2 regions of the Moritella sp. 5 genome follow, and region 1 is predicted to be linked to the other one. Evidence: predicted binding sites of a transcription regulator. Region 1 holds the regulator's gene; the other holds the start of a gene.
What was found. The regulator LexA, encoded in region 1, represses DNA repair genes until DNA is damaged. The targets are predictions, from matches to a motif close to TACTGTATNNNNATACAGTA.

Region 2: a site for LexA is predicted at 4,519-4,538, ahead of HWV01_RS11640 (YebG family protein). Genes of this name have one in related genera too.

Annotation. Positions count from the first base shown of each region.
Region 1 covers NZ_CP056122.1:4,779,657-4,787,793, forward strand. The annotation lists gene HWV01_RS21340 (MATE family efflux transporter) at 1-1,235, opposite strand, end outside; gene lexA (transcriptional repressor LexA) at 1,688-2,311, opposite strand; gene plsB (glycerol-3-phosphate 1-O-acyltransferase PlsB) at 2,509-4,944, shown strand; gene HWV01_RS21355 (hypothetical protein) at 5,090-5,956, opposite strand; gene ubiA (4-hydroxybenzoate octaprenyltransferase) at 6,499-7,359, opposite strand; gene HWV01_RS21365 (chorismate lyase) at 7,378-8,010, opposite strand.
Region 2 covers NZ_CP056122.1:2,571,766-2,579,902, reverse strand. The annotation lists gene rsmF (16S rRNA (cytosine(1407)-C(5))-methyltransferase RsmF) at 1-297, opposite strand, end outside; gene HWV01_RS11655 (MlaD family protein) at 390-3,104, opposite strand; gene HWV01_RS11650 (paraquat-inducible protein A) at 3,091-3,714, opposite strand; gene HWV01_RS11645 (paraquat-inducible protein A) at 3,701-4,309, opposite strand; gene HWV01_RS11640 (YebG family protein) at 4,557-4,868, shown strand; gene proQ (RNA chaperone ProQ) at 5,074-5,706, shown strand; gene prc (carboxy terminal-processing peptidase) at 5,820-7,820, shown strand; gene pepN (aminopeptidase N) at 7,912-8,137, shown strand, end outside.

The DNA.
Region 1 (8,137 bases):
TTACCTAATCCACTGCTAATAACATATGTAGGTAAGAATATACAAACGACACAAAATAACATGCTGTTACGCATATCTTTTGCCCGAGTTGCACCAATAAATACGCCATCAAATACAAAACACCATACTGCTGTAAAGGGTAATAACACTAACCAAGGTAAATACTCAACAGCAATCGTATTAACACTTTCTATATCCGTGATCATACGCACCATACCCTCGCCAAAGATGAAAAAAGTCGTAGAGAAAAGAACGGAAAATATACCCGCCCAGATCAATGACGCGAGAATTGATTGACGATAAGCAAGGGTATTTTTAGCGCCAATCGCCTTACCTACCATAGCTTCCACCGCGTAAGCTACGCCATCCAGCGCAAAAGAGATAAACATCAGAAAATTGAGTAACACCGCATTCGCCGCAATATACTCATCACCAAGACTTGCAGCTTTAAATGTCATGAAGGCGAATGTCAGTTGTAAACAGAGCGAACGGATAAATATATCACGGTTGAGTGACAGTAAACCCTGTAATTTATCTGATGCAAATAAACGACTGATAATGTCAGCTCTATGAGGTAACGAAAACTTACCGAGCTGCTTTAGTACTAATAATAAGCCAAATAACAAAGCAACATACTCTGCAATCACCGACGCAGCCGCAGCGCCCTCTACACCCCATTCTAAATACACCACAAATAAAATATCTAAGAAAATATTAAACACGTTAGCAATAATTAATAACAGCATCGGTGCTTTCATATTTTGCAGGCCAATTAACCAACCTAATATCGCAAAATTAAATAACGCAGCAGGGATCCCCCACATACGAATCGATAAATAGGCCTGTGCATTTAGTTGTACATTGTCACTTGCTTCCGTCAGCATTAGGGCTAATTCAACAATATAATTTTTACACAACAGTAATAAAACCGATAAACAAAACGCAATTAACAAGGCGTGTGCGAGCGTCATTAATATCTCAGAACTATCTTGTTTACCAAGTGCCTGTGCAGTCAATCCTGTTGTCGACATGCGTAAGAAATTACACATAGAGACAATAAACATGACCACAGTGGAACCCAATGCAACCCCACCGAGATACCAAGCTTGTTCAAGATGACCAATAACGATGCTATCAACCAAACCTAATAGTGGAATACTGATATTTGACAAGATCATTGGCAATGCCAACGCGATGATATTTCGATGCACCGAAGTAGGAATGGATAACCACATAGACGGATTCAACTTTGTATAAGGGAGGAAAAAGATGCCAAAGTCTATCTAACTTAAATTATGAAACAAAGTATTACCTATCAAATAATTAAAACAACTCTATTTCACCTTCATCCATCGACCCTGTACTGATCGTCTTCTTTTGTACTTGCAGTGATTGTTGCTTTAACTGTTCAGCAGACAAATTTAATTAATTCTTGGTGTAACCGCGCTGGTGTCATTTGCCCTCTAATATCCGCATTACATTTATTTTTATATCTCATGTTGAGTATAGGGAAAGAAAATTAATAGGTAGAAGATGATCAGAACTGTGATGTTAAAGCAAGATTTGAAAACGATGTCTAAATTTAAAGATAGGGTGATAAGAAAGGAAAAAGAAATATAAAGGTAGATAGTCAACAATAGGATTATTTACTATCTACCTTCAGGCTCGATGGCGTAATAAAGTGTGATTACATCCAATCGGTATTACGAATAATACCGACAGCGACACCTTCAATATCAAAATTTTGGAAATTTAAATCAACACGAATTGTGCTCATTTCATCATTCTCAGGATGCAGTAAGATTTCACTGCCCTGCTGTTCAAAACGCTTAACAGTTACTTCATCGTCAACACGCGCAACAACAACTTGACCTTTACTGATATTTTTAGTTTTATGTACAGCTAATAAATCGCCATCCATAATCCCAATATTACGCATACTTTCACCACGTACACGCAGTAAAAAGTCTGCCGTTGGTGTAAACATTGAAGGGTCAACATTATAGTGTGCTTCAATATGTTCTTGAGCTAAAATAGGCTCACCGGCGGCAACCTGCCCAATTAAAGGTAAACCACAGTCATTACTGGCTTGGTCAGCATCAACCAACAAACGAATACCACGAGAAGTACCCGCAAGAATTTCGATATGGCCCTTTCGTGCTAATGCCTTTAAATGCTCTTCCGCAGCATTAGGTGAACGGAAACCAAGTTCCTTAGCAATTTCAGCTCGGGTCGGTGGCATACCAGTATTTTTAATATGTTGTTTAACTAATTCAAATACTTCTGCTTGTCTTTGTGTCAATGCTTTCATCATGAACCCTAACTGGTTTTATATACAGTTTCTTGTAATTATATACAGTATTATCAAGTTTGCAATATAAGCCTTGAGTATATCTGGATAATAATGAATTAATCGTTTGCTGGCGCTGAAACACAGATTTATGGCTACACATCTGATATTATTGGAGTAAGCACTCTCTCACTTTAAACAACAGAATGATAACACCTATGCAACAGACACCGTCAATGTTAAGTCGAAGTTTCGTTAACGGCTTAGTTAAATCTCAGTACGTACCAGATAATCCCGTTGATGCGTTAAATCTAGATTTAACACGTCCTATTGTTTATGCTTTAAAAACTAAATCGATGACCGATCTCGTGGCATTACAACGAGCTTGTAAAGAACGAGGCTTACCCGACCCACTTACACCAATAAAAGTAAACGGGGTCATCATACCCAGTTATGTTTGCTTAGATAATCCAGCGCCTCTCTTCGGCCGAGTAAAAGATACTGACGTATTTTTTGACGAATTCCAACAGCTATTACGCTTACATAAAGATGATAAAGCCCTTGATATCCAATTGATGCCAGTCGCATTATTTTGGGGCCGCGCACCCGGTAAAGAAGGTCAAGTACCACTACTATCATTAGCAAACAGTATTTCACCAAGCCGTTTACGTAAAACAATCATTGTGGGTCTTAACCGTAAAGATAACTTAGTTCGTTTTAACAAACCTGTATCACTGCGTTTCATGGCCGATCAGCACGGCACCGATGAAAAAATCGTACAGAAATTAATTCGTGTTGCTAAGATCCATTTCAGTCGTCAAAAATTAGCCGCATCAGGTCCTAAACTACCTAACCGCTACCAACTTTTTGAACAACTACTGCGTAACCCAGAAGTTAAAAAAGCCATTCAAGTTGAGATCGCTGAGCATAATATTTCAGCGAAAAAAGCGGAAAAGCGAGCCAATGATTACATCGATGAAATCGCCAGTGATTTTTCGTATAAACTCGTAAAAAACACCAGTAATTTTATGAGCTGGTTATGGAATAAGATCTACAGCGGTATCAAAGTTAATAACGCCGAACAAGTGCGGAAACTTGCCGCCGATGGTCATGAAATCGTATTTATGCCTTGCCATCGTAGCCACATGGATTACTTACTTATTTCTTATGTTATTTACAATGAAGGTTTGATCCCACCACACATTGCAGCTGGTATTAATCTTAACTTTTTCCCTGCCGGCCCTATGTTCCGTCGTGGCGGCGCATTCTTTTTACGCCGTACGTTTAAAGGTAATAAACTTTATGCAACCGTCTTCAGAGAGTACCTAAGCTTATTATTCTCAAAAGGATATTCTGTTGAATTCTTTACTGAAGGTGGCCGAAGCCGTACAGGACGTTTATTACCACCAAAAACCGGTATGCTTAACATGACATTACAAGCGATGCTGAGAGAACAAAGCCGACCAATTACATTAGTGCCGGTATATCTAGGCTACGATCATGTAATGGAAGTGAGCACCTACGTAAAAGAGTTATCAGGGGCTAATAAGAAAAAGGAAAGTGTATTCCAAGTATTTGGGATCGCCAAAAAACTTAAAAATTATGGCCAAGCATTTGTTAACTTTGGTGAACCGATCAACCTTAACCAATATTTAAACAAACACGTTGAAAACTGGCGTGATGATATGAATATGCCGGTTGAAGAACAGCCTCAGTGGCTAAACCAAACAACTCGCGATCTTGCGAATCAAGTGATGATAAATATCAATAGTGCCGCAGCGGTAAATGCCTTAACGATTTGCGCAGTAATTTTACACGCCGCGCCACATAAGGCACTGAGCCGAGAAATTTTGGTGAAGCAAATTGATAGTTACTTAAAATTACTTCGTAACAACCCATATAGTGAATTTAGTACCTTACCAGAAAACAGTGCAGAAGAGATTTTAGACCAAGCGATCTCGATGAAGAAATTCACCGTACGTGAAGATAGCTTAGGACAAATGCTATCGATGTCATATGAACAAGCTGTACTATTAACCTTCTACCGTAATAATATTTTACACCTGTTTGCACTACCGTCATTAATTGCCGCAATCGTGACAGAAAAACCACGGACCAGTGTAGAAGAAATTAATGGTAAAGTTCGCCAGCTTTATCCGTTAATTCAAGCGGAATTGTTCTTGAAATATTCAGACGATGAATTAGATGATTGTATCACTGATACGCTAACTGAGATGCAGACACAGGGATTAATCGTCAATAGTGACAGTGTCATTATACCGGTTAACGAACACTTAATGTCACTAAGACTACTTGCTGCAAGCATCCAAGAAACGCTACAACGTTATGCGATTGTACTGACCGTATTAGAGCATAACCAAGTCATTGAAAAGAGCCTACTCGAAGATCGTAGTCAGTTAATTGCCGAACGTTTATCATCGCTAAATGGTGTGAGTGCGCCAGAGTTTTTTGATAAGAAAGTGCTCGCTATCTTTATTAATAAACTCCAAGAACTGCACTACTTATCTGATGAAGGCACAGCTAAAGCCGATAAAATTAGTCAGTTAGCGAATATAGTCAGAAGCTTGACCACGCTTGAAGTGAAGCAAACAATCTCAGATGTAATACTTAGTCAACAATTTAGTGACGACTAGGTAACTATCACGTATGAGAATATTACGTAAACATAGAAAAGTCTCCCTTTAAACATTGTATGTTTTGAATAAATAAAAAGGAGCTTCAGCTCCTTTTTATTTATTCCTGATTACTCACCTAAGAGACTACATGGCCAAAATACCACTATTGAAGTTTTGTTACGCCCTCATGCACACATAAAAACGGAGACGTAATGCCACCATACGCTCCAGGCCCGCCTCTATTAGGCACATCAAATATTCCGTGATTCCCATAATAATCATCCCCCTTTTTAAACGTGTCAAAAGAATCTCGATTATTGACTTCAATAATGGGGAGCGAGCTAGACATAAAATAGTCAACTGACCATGTTGTATCATTAGCCTCATACAATTCAGCCATGAACGCCGAGTTAGCATACAAAGTATTGTATGACGCCTCTCGCCTCTGCGCCACAGGGTCATATTTATCACCTATCAGTGGAAGCTTCCAGCCATTATTACTTTCACAGAAAGCGATAGCGTCCTGACCAGATAAAGGCGTCTCAAAAGATGTCGTGTACATTGCGTATCCATAGGCGGTTTGATTATTTTTTTTATCCTCCGAAGAGGGCTGATAGGGAATGGTGATCATATATTCATCACCAACCTTTTTCCAAACCAGTACGTCATTAAAGTCTAACCCTTCAGGAATAAAAATAGATACGGTCATCAGTTCTTTATCTGTATTAGGATTACTAATAGTAATGTCGTTTGCTCCAACGTAAAGTTCAGATATCAAGTCACTATGGTCAAAAAAACAAGTATTAGCTACACTCGACTCTAAGTTAGTCCCTGTATTAAGGTTATGTAAAGTACATTTAATTTGGCTGGTCGTTTTGAAAGATACCAATAAATCATTCTTCTCCCCCCAGTAAACTTCCGCTTTATGAGGCAAAATCTTAAGTTCTTTATAATTATTCCCGTTACTTCCATCACAACCAATAAGCCCTAGACTCAGAAGTGCAGCGCAAATAATAAATATTTTTTTCACATTATTTCCCCAATAAAAGAGTGTCATATAATTAATTTTAATAACCTTTTAGTATCCTTTACTAATAATATGTAAAGGCTGTTGAAAAAAAATATTAGTATCTAATGTCACTTCCTCAATAAAATAAAATTGATTAACCAAACAGTTTCAATAGATAAGGAGATAACAGCATATTCAATTCCAAGCTTTAAAAGCTAGTAAACTTTAATATAATGAAAATTGGAATAACATTAATAATTACTAACTACTATATTAGGTCTCAAGTTAATATAGAGCAGCAATCACTTACATTTTCTAACTTAATTCAACGATAAGAAGTCTTAATGGAAGGAACAAAAATTTCATTAATGAAGCACATTTAGGGACGACTGCGATTACATTTCGCCTTTGCCTGCTGAGTTACCGCAACCTACGCTTACTATCTTTGTAGCTAATCAATGTTGTCAGTGCGCCTCTTCAGCGGACTTAAAAGGCACACAATATAACTAGGTAAACTTATTTCAATTGTAACGACAAACTACACCAATGATCTGGATATCCACCTACAAATAGCTTAAAAATAAGCTCGAAAAAATAATCATACCGACATAATTATTATGTAGAAATGCTTTAAAACAAGACTCTCGGTCGCGATTCACAATCAAATATTGTTGATAAATAAATAGTCCAGCAACGATTGTTAAGCCAATAAAGAACACGCTTGGTAAAACCAATAACCAACCTAATAATCCTAAACATAATAACGATGACAATTGTAATAACCCTACGATCAATTTATCTTTTTTACCGAATAAAATTGCGGTAGATTTAATGCCAATTTTTAAATCATCATCTCGATCAACCATGGCATATAAGGTATCGTAAGCAACTGTCCATAAGATATTTGCCACAAATAATAACCATGCATAACTCGGTACAGAATCTAATTGCGCCGCAAACCCCATCGGAATAGCCCAACCAAATGCCATGCCTAATACAACTTGAGGTAGGTGAGTATAACGCTTCATAAATGGATAGCACGCGGCAAGGCCAACGCCCACAAACGATAATAGAATCGTCAATGTATTCATGGTCAACACAAGTAAAAAAGCCAGCAAGGTTAAACCAAAGAAAAACATCAACGCTGCACGGCTTGATATACGCCCAGAAGCAAGCGGCCTATTTTCAGTGCGTTTTACATGACCATCAACATGCCGATCAGCAAAATCATTAATGACACACCCCGCCGCACGCATTAAAATAACCCCTAATGTAAAAACGAGGAGCACATCTAATTTAGGGACGCCTTCAGCAGCAATCCACAACGCCCACAGCGTTGGCCACAATAACAGCAAGGTGCCAATAGGCTTATCCATACGAGTAAGCTGTATGTAATCTTTCATTTTTGATGTCATGAACGACATAGAGTTAACATCCTTTTATTATTTATACGCTAAGGCATCAGGTAAAAACACTTCAGAAACAAGTAATGACTGCCCACCTAATAGAAAACACGAACGACGCCCGAATAACGATGCTTTAGGAGCTGATGAAAACAGATGAGACAATGAATATACTTTACTGTGTGAATGAAATTCAGCTATTTCAATTTCACTACGCTGCATATCAGGCGCGTTAAACAATACGCTACCTAATGAACGGGTCCCCAGTTTTTCCAATTCACCGCCCGGTGCAGTTAGCGTATTTAATGGCATAACGCTACGCGCAAAAACCCAAGGTATCCCATCAAGTTTTAATAGAACCTCACGAACAAAACCTAAATTATCCGTTAGATTTAATTTTATCTTTTCATCGTCGGATAGTTGATAATGACCTTCCGCTAATATTTCAACCGTAAATGTCTGACAATGCTGCTTCAATCTAGCAGTTAATGACCCCGTATCAACGAGCCAATCATAAAGATTCGCAGATAATTTTTCTTCTAATATAGTTGGCCATAACCACTTCGAATCACAGCCGATGGGGTAGCATGGTAATGCCTGCTCACTAGTACGCGTATTATTTATATTATCTGACATATTATAAATTACTTTTTCAACAACGAAATCAGGCATAATTATCTGCTATTCAGACCAAGATTGTAAGCAGGGACACAAGTTGTTAACTGATTTATTTAATTAATCATTTGAAAGTGAGTATACTGACTCACAACCAACCTACTTTTACGACTCATTTAACTAA
Region 2 (8,137 bases), 2.2 Mb from region 1:
TTCTTGAATATAAAAAAGACCTGCGATATGTTCCCAGCTATTACCTAGCTTGGTATCTGTATTTTCTTGTTGTAACCAAAACCCTTCTTCACACCAAGGGATTGATGTGAGTGCCCATTGCTTGGTTTTTGCTAATTGTTTAAATTCTTCAACAGAAATTTTAAGCGTGTTAACACGAACACTGGTTTTCAATGGTGTTTTGCAGCAAGCAATAAAGTCGTCCATAGAAAGATGGTCAGGGATAATGTTACCCATTAGTGTAAGGTAATCTTCAGGCAGTTTTATATTGGAATGCACTTTGCGGGCTCAATTTAGAAAGATGCGGGCATTTTACCATATACCCCAGCTACTTCAAGTTTATGAAACTCGTCGTAGCGGGGTATTATTTCTTATTTAGCGGGCTTTTGGATTTTGGTGTCCCACATCAACCAGTCGGGGTTAACTTCTTGTGCCAAATTGAATTGTGTGAAAGGCGCAGCTAATTTGCTATTTTTATCTGGATTTGGTGTCGCAAATGCAATACCGCCAGCCAGAATCGTTTTTAATGATTCAGCTTTTAGGGTTGCACCAGTTAAACCAATATCAACATTAAACCCTGATACCGCCCAAAATTGGCTATCGTTACGAACAAGGTGTTGATACTCTGGCAGAATATTAAGCGTAATTAATATCTTATCACTAAGCGCCGACAATTCAGAGTGCGTAACTGAGCCAACTTCAATCTGACGGTAATAAACGGGGGTTCCTGCTGTTAATGACATTAATCGTTTACTTACCAGTGTCACCGATAAGCCTGCGTCTTCAGCTGCTATATCCGGCGCAGCGTTGAGTACGTTAAACCGGTGAGTCTCATTACCTGTGCCTTTTGTAACGTTGATGAATGCGCCTGAAATTAAAGTATTCGCATTCTTAATGCCATTTAGGCCTACTTCTATATTTTCTAACCAGTATAGGCTGCCTTGACGTGCAAAATAGTTAGCGTAATCAGTTTCTAATTTAGCCGTTGCTTCAACAAAGCCTTGGTCAACTTTAAGTTTAATACTGCTGATTTCACCAACCTTTATACCTTTATGTTTTATTTCGGTGCCAATGTTAATGTCTGAACCAGAATTAAACGTTAGCGTGACTGTTGGGCGATTATCAGTTGCCGCAGCAAAGCTGTTGAACAGTTTATAATGGCTCAATCTTGACTCGGCAATACTCATTTTATTGTCATTGACAGGTTTGATGTTATCGAAGTTAATACCACCTGCGGCAATGGTTAATAACGATTCTGTTTGAACTTGTAAATTACTTAAACTACCTGATATTTCAATACCTGATACATCCCAAAATACACTGTTTTTGTTGATAAGATGTGCATATTGGCTAAGAATATCAAGCGTGATAATGACGTGTTCGTTGTCGGGCGCTAAATGAAATTCTGCAACGGTACCAACAATTAATTTACGGTAATATACAGGTGCGCCGTTAGAGATAACATGGTCTGGTTTACTGACTAAGGTAACCGTCTTATTTGCTTTGAAGGCGTTGTTACCTAATTTAGCAAGTGCTAAATTCGGGTAGAGGCGGTATCCCTGTGTGTTTCTTTTGGCTTTAAAGGCAGGGTTGTTAACCAGTTCAATACCGCCACTGACTAATGCTGCGATGGGGGAGGATTTAACGTTTATGCCAGATATACTCGCATTCACCGATACACCACTAACATTGATAAAACGTGATGAGGGGGTAAGTAAATGCGCATAATCTTGGTAAAGATTAACGTTTAAATCAATTAGGTTAGTTTTAGTATTAAAGCTCACATGACTAATATGGCCTATAGGGTAATTCTTATAATAAACCTTGTTACCCACGGCTAAGCCGTTAGCATCGTTAGCGGTAATCGATATTTGTTTATGTGGAATAAGATCATCTACGTTTGACACTAAATCAAACGTAGTCCGTAATTCACCTTGGCCTGGCGTAAAGAGAATGTAATTACCAGTGACTAAATTCACAATGTTTTTACTTTCAGAAAGGGACAGGTTTGCTTTTTCAACCCAAAATTGTGTGCTGTCACGAAACAGGTCTACAACGTCAGGATCTACATCGGCAATTGCGGTGGCGACAGATGGCGAGCTTTGTGTCGTAGGGATTAATGATTGTGTCATTACTTGTGTTATTTCACCGACTTTCAAGCCGTTAAAGTAAATATTATTACCTATTTTAATATCATTGCTGTTACTTAATTTGAATTCAATTTGAACAGCACGTTGTGCATCACTAATGCTGTTATATAGAGGATATATTTGTTTATCAATTGCTGGTTTACCAATGGTCGGTGAATCAAATGCAAGAGCACCGCTGATAATAGCGGTTAAACTCTCTGTTTCTATTTTTACGCCATCAACCCCAAACTCAGCGTTAATACCACTTGCATTCCAAAATCGAGATGTGTCTTTAACAAGATAGCTATATTGTTTATTTATGACGGCTTCGACTAGGATCTCATCGGTTTTTTTATCCAGCGTAAAACTATGTACTTGACCGACAGGGATCTTCTTATAGAAAATCTCCGAGCCAGGGCGCACAGATGAAAGCTTGTCAGCTGTTAAATGCACAATCAACCCCTCATCATCTGGCGGATTGTTCGGCGCATTCTGTATCGCTGTAAATTTGATACTGTATTCACCATCACCCGGTAAAAGGTCAATATAGTTTCCTGTTACTAGGGCGTCTAAACCTGAAATTCCTGCAATAGAGGCTTTTGGCGCAACGAGCCAAAATTGTGTGTTACGGCGCAGTACTTGCTCTGCTTTATTATCAATTTCAGCAGTAACATAAACGCCTTTAAGGTTGTCATCTAGCGCGATGTTTTTTACCTTACCTATTATTAATCCTTGGTATTTAACCAGTGTTTTACCAGCGACAATGCCATTCGCATTCGAGAAGTGTACTCGGATCTCGATACCGGCTTGGGTAATGCTTTGGTACATAAGGTAGAGTCCTAGTATGACTGCTACAATGGGTAACAACCATATTGGCGACATCACATTCGGCTTATGTAACACAGGTTTAGGTGCATTACAGTTATCCGGCATTTGTGGTTCGTTATTTTCTTTCATTTGTATGGTTTAAATCCCAAATTAAACGTGTATCAAAACTTTCTGCGGCGAGGATTGTTAATATAACAACCAACCCAAAGCAAGTGGCTCCATATCCGGGGTCAACTGAGAGTAAATTTCCTCGGTTGAGCACCGCGACCATAATCGATATAACAAACAAATCCATGATGGACCATTTGCCGATCCAATGAATTGCATTAAATAATAATAATTTTCGTTTTGGTGTAATAAATATTTTATTTTGAATCGATAATAAAATCAGCATTAAACCTATTATTTTAAATAGCGGAACTAAAATAGAGGCGATAAATATAATGATCGCAATACCTAAATCATCACTTTTTGCTAGTGCGATGGTACCAGACATAATGGTGTCTGGCGTAGACTGACCAGCACTTGTTAGCGTACTTATCGGTAAAAAATTGGCCGGAATCATCATAACTGCCGCCGTAATCAAGAGTGCCCATGTTTTTTGGATACTACGTGGTATACGAAAATGAACACGCGTGAAACAACGCGGACAACGTTGCCGTTTAACCTCCTGCTTCACATCGATTAATAAGTTACATTCATGACATTGGGCAATTTTATTATCTTTAGCGTTTTGCATTTTTCTCCATTTTCTGCCAGAAAATTTCTAGGTTGAGTCCATACATAATAAGGCTAGAAATAAACATAAGTGAAACAAAGCTAAGTAAACCTAACTGAAATTGGATATCAGCAATGTCAGAAAGTTTAAATATAGCGATCAAAAAGCTAACAAGATAAACTTCTAGCATACTCCATTCGGTAAAAAACTTAACGAGTTTGAGTAATAATATGAGCTGTGGTGTATTACGTTTAGTTAGTAGTAATAAACAAGCTTGTACGAGACAAGATAAAAATAGAAAGGGCGCAATAAAACTACAAAAAATAACGAGTAAACCGACGAAGTAAAACTTTTTTTGTAATAAGGCCCAAGCGCCTTGAATGAGTGTCGCCGATTCTTCGTTCCCGAGCATGGTGATCGTGAACATTGGAAACACATTTGCAATAACAACAAGTATAAGCCCGGTTAGTGAAAGCGCTAATATGGCGCTAATGGAAAAAGCATTATTTGTATATAATAACGAATTACAACGGGGGCACAGTGCATGCCTATTTTTTGCAATAGGTATATGATCAACAATAAGATCACATTTATTACAGACATTAATATTCGACATTTACACCCGCCAATAGTTAATTCACTATGCTTTTAAAGTTAGCACAATCATATTCCGTTCATTAATAGCATTATTTTATTGCAAATATCAACAGTATCACAAGTTTATCCTTCATGATTTTGATTATAATTTGACTAAATTAGTCTGCCTTAACTTGAATCGGGCATATTTTATGATCAGTGACTTGAATTAACAGGGAATACTAAATACACTGTCATAATATACAGTGTATTTAGGGAATTAGTTTATGGCCGTAATAGTAAAGTATGTAGTTGAGCGAAATGGTGTGGAAAAAATGGTATCTACAAGTAAAAAAGAAGCGGATGCATATGACAAGATGTTAGATGTGGCGGATGGTCTTACAGACTTTATCGGTACGTCATCACTTGGAATTGATGACCGTCTTACAGAAGAGTTAGCATTATACTTGGCACAAAATAGTGCTTCGCTACAGGTAATCTTGAAAGGTGGTAAATTAAACGCGACTGAAGAGAGTAAAGAAAAGGCACCAAAAGCTAAAAAATCGCCAAAAGTTGCGGAAGGAAAAGAAGCTGCTTAATCTTTCATACGCTTAATTATTGTTTGTCAAAGCATAAAAAATCACCGGAAGAGTTATTTTTTAACACCTTTTTGGGTTAAGTTGGCGGATTAAAGATAGCATTTAATTGCAATCGCTTTATAATAGCGATAAATTTTATACATGCGATATAGCAAGATTACAATTTTGTTATATCAGAACAATTAGAAGTAATTTAAGGTAATTCATGGAAAACATTGAAAAGCTAAAAAATAGCAAAGAAGTTATCGCTTATTTGGTAGAAATATTCCCAAAATGTTTCACTGCAAAGGGCGAAGCTAAACCGCTAAAAATTGGCATTTTTCAAGATCTAGCTGAGCGTCTAAAAGAAGATGATAAAGTTAGTAAAACATTATTACGTACGGCACTTCGTCAGTATACTGCAAGCTGGCGTTACCTTCACGGCGCTAAAAAAGATGCTGTACGAGTTGACTTAGATGGCAACGACGCAGGTGTTTTAGATGCAGAGCACATTGAGCATGCACAAAAAACACTTGAAGAAAGCAAAACTAAATTTTTCGCTGAACGTAATAAGAAAAATGCAGAACAAAAGGCAAAAGCTGAAAAGCAAAAACCTGCTGTTAAAAGAGCACCTAAAAAAGTAGCTAAAAAATCTGCACCTAAAGTAGATCAAAAGCCTACAGTTAAAGTTGAACGCCCTGTAAATGAGGCTGAACTTAAATCAGGTCAATCTGTCAAAGTTGTAATTGGTAAAGCACCGGTACAAGCAACTATCGTTGAAGTATCTAAAGATGGTGTTCAAGTTGAACTGCTATCTGGACTTTCTCTAAAAGTAAAAAAAGAGCACCTTTTTGTATAAAGCAATAAGAGTGTTCTGAATTTTTAATGGTCGAGTGTTAGCTAAATATATGAAATTTCGCTAATACTTGACTATTATGAGTTTAGCGTTACTTATTCTCAAAAGGATTTTTAATGAAAAAAGTTTTACAAAGAACTTTTATCAGTGCTTCGGTACTATTGGCCACGCATGCTTTTGCATTTGACCCTGCCATTTCTATTCAAGAACTCCCTACATTAAAGCAAGAAGCTCAGCATTCTGAAGCAAGTAAACGTCTTGTTAATCTCTTTACTCGTTCGCATTATAAATCGGTTGATTTTGATAGCGGTTTTGCTGTCGAAGTTTTTGATCGTTATTTAAAGCAACTTGATGCCTATCGCACCATTTTCTTGCAAAGTGATATCGATAGTTTTAATAAATACGCTCTGTCGTTTAAAAAAGATTTTCGTCAAGGTCGACTTGCACCTGCATATGATATTTATACTGTAGGTCTTCAACGTCGTTATGAACGTTTTGCATACGCATTAACGTTACTTGATACTGAAATCAAGTTTGATAGTGATGATGCGTATTATTTTGACACATCTAAATTAGACTGGGCAAAGTCGACTGATGAATTAAATGAGTTATGGCGCCAAAAAGTTAAATATGAAGCACTCAATTTAAAATTAACCGGTAAAGACTGGCCTGAGATTCAAAAATTACTGCGCAAACGTTACGATACTGCCATTAAGCGTTTAAAACAGACACAAAGTGAAGATGTGTTCCAAACATTGATGAACTCATACGCACGGAGCATCGAACCGCACACCTCTTATTTATCCCCACGTAATGCGGATCGTTTCAAAACTGAAATGAATCTTTCTTTAGAAGGTATCGGTGCAGTATTACAAACCGTTGATGACTACACCGTTATTCGTTCTTTGGTTTCTGGTGGCCCTGCTGCAGCAACTAAGCAACTCAAAGCAGAAGATAAAATTGTTGGTGTTGCGCAAGATGATAAGACGATCGTTGATATTGTTGGCTGGCGTCTTGATGATGTTGTCGACAAGATAAAAGGCCCTAAAGGCACAAAAGTCCGTCTCGAAATCATACGTGGCGAAGGTGCGAGTGCCAAGCATAAAATCGTGGAAATAATTCGCGATAAAGTACGTTTAGAAGACCGTGCTGCAAAATCGAACGTTATCGATGTTGAAGGCGAGAAGGTTGGCGTTATTGAAATACCAAGTTTCTATGACGGTTTAACTGAAAATGTACTGACTGAATTAACAAAGCTTAAAAAAGATAATGTGAGCTCTATTATTGTCGACTTACGCGATAATGGTGGCGGTGCATTAAAAGAAGCAAACTTACTTTCAGGTTTATTCTTCGATTCAGGCCCGACAGTACAGGTTCGTGATGCGAGAGATAAGGTGAATGTGCTCGAAGATCGTGATGGAAAAACGTACTATGATGGTCCGCTCGTTGTATTAGTTAACCGTTATAGTGCATCAGCGTCTGAGATCTTTGCTGCTGCATTACAAGATTATGGCCGTGCACTCATTGTTGGTGAGCAAACATTTGGTAAGGGCACTGTACAACAGCACAGGACCTTAGCACGTTTGTACGATCTATATGACAAACCAATCGGTAGTGTGCAATATACTATATCGAAATTCTACCGTATTAACGGTGGTAGCACTCAATTACGTGGTGTAATGCCTGACATTACCTTTCCATCGGCAGTGAAACCCGAAGACACTGGTGAGTCAATTGAAGATAATGCGCTGGCTTGGGACCATATCCGTAAAGCAAGCTATCAACAATCGTTAGTATTGCAGTCAAAAGTTAATAAGTTAACTGAAAGTCACAACAAGCGTGTTGCTGTTAATCCTGAGTTTAGTTATATCCAAAAAGATATTCTTAAATATAAACAGGAACTTGATAGTAAAACAATTTCTTTAAAAGAGTCTGTGCGTATTAAAGAACGAGAAGAGAGTGAAGCGATTCGTTTAACTCGTTTGAATGAACGCTTAGCACGAAAGGAATTACCTGCGGTTAAATCATATGATGATAAACCAGAGGATTTTGAGTTTGACGATACATTCTTATTAGAAGCAGCCAATATAGCGATTGATTTAAGTAAATCTAGCTAAACCACCCCTATTTTTACTCCAAGTGCAGCGGGATGCTGCACTTTTTTCCTTTATTTTTACGTCTCTATCCGTCGATAGATTAGGACTATAAATGACAGTTATGCCTAATGCTAAGCATTTAAAAGACTATACAGCTCCCAATTATTTCATAGACAATATCGATCTTGATTTTAATCTTGATGATAGCAACACTAAAATTGTTGCTATCAGTAAGGTTCGCCGTAGTGGTAGTCATAATGACCCGCTTATACTAGACGGTGTTGACCTCACATTATTATCAGTGTCTATCGATGGTCACCGTATTGATAACTACTTAG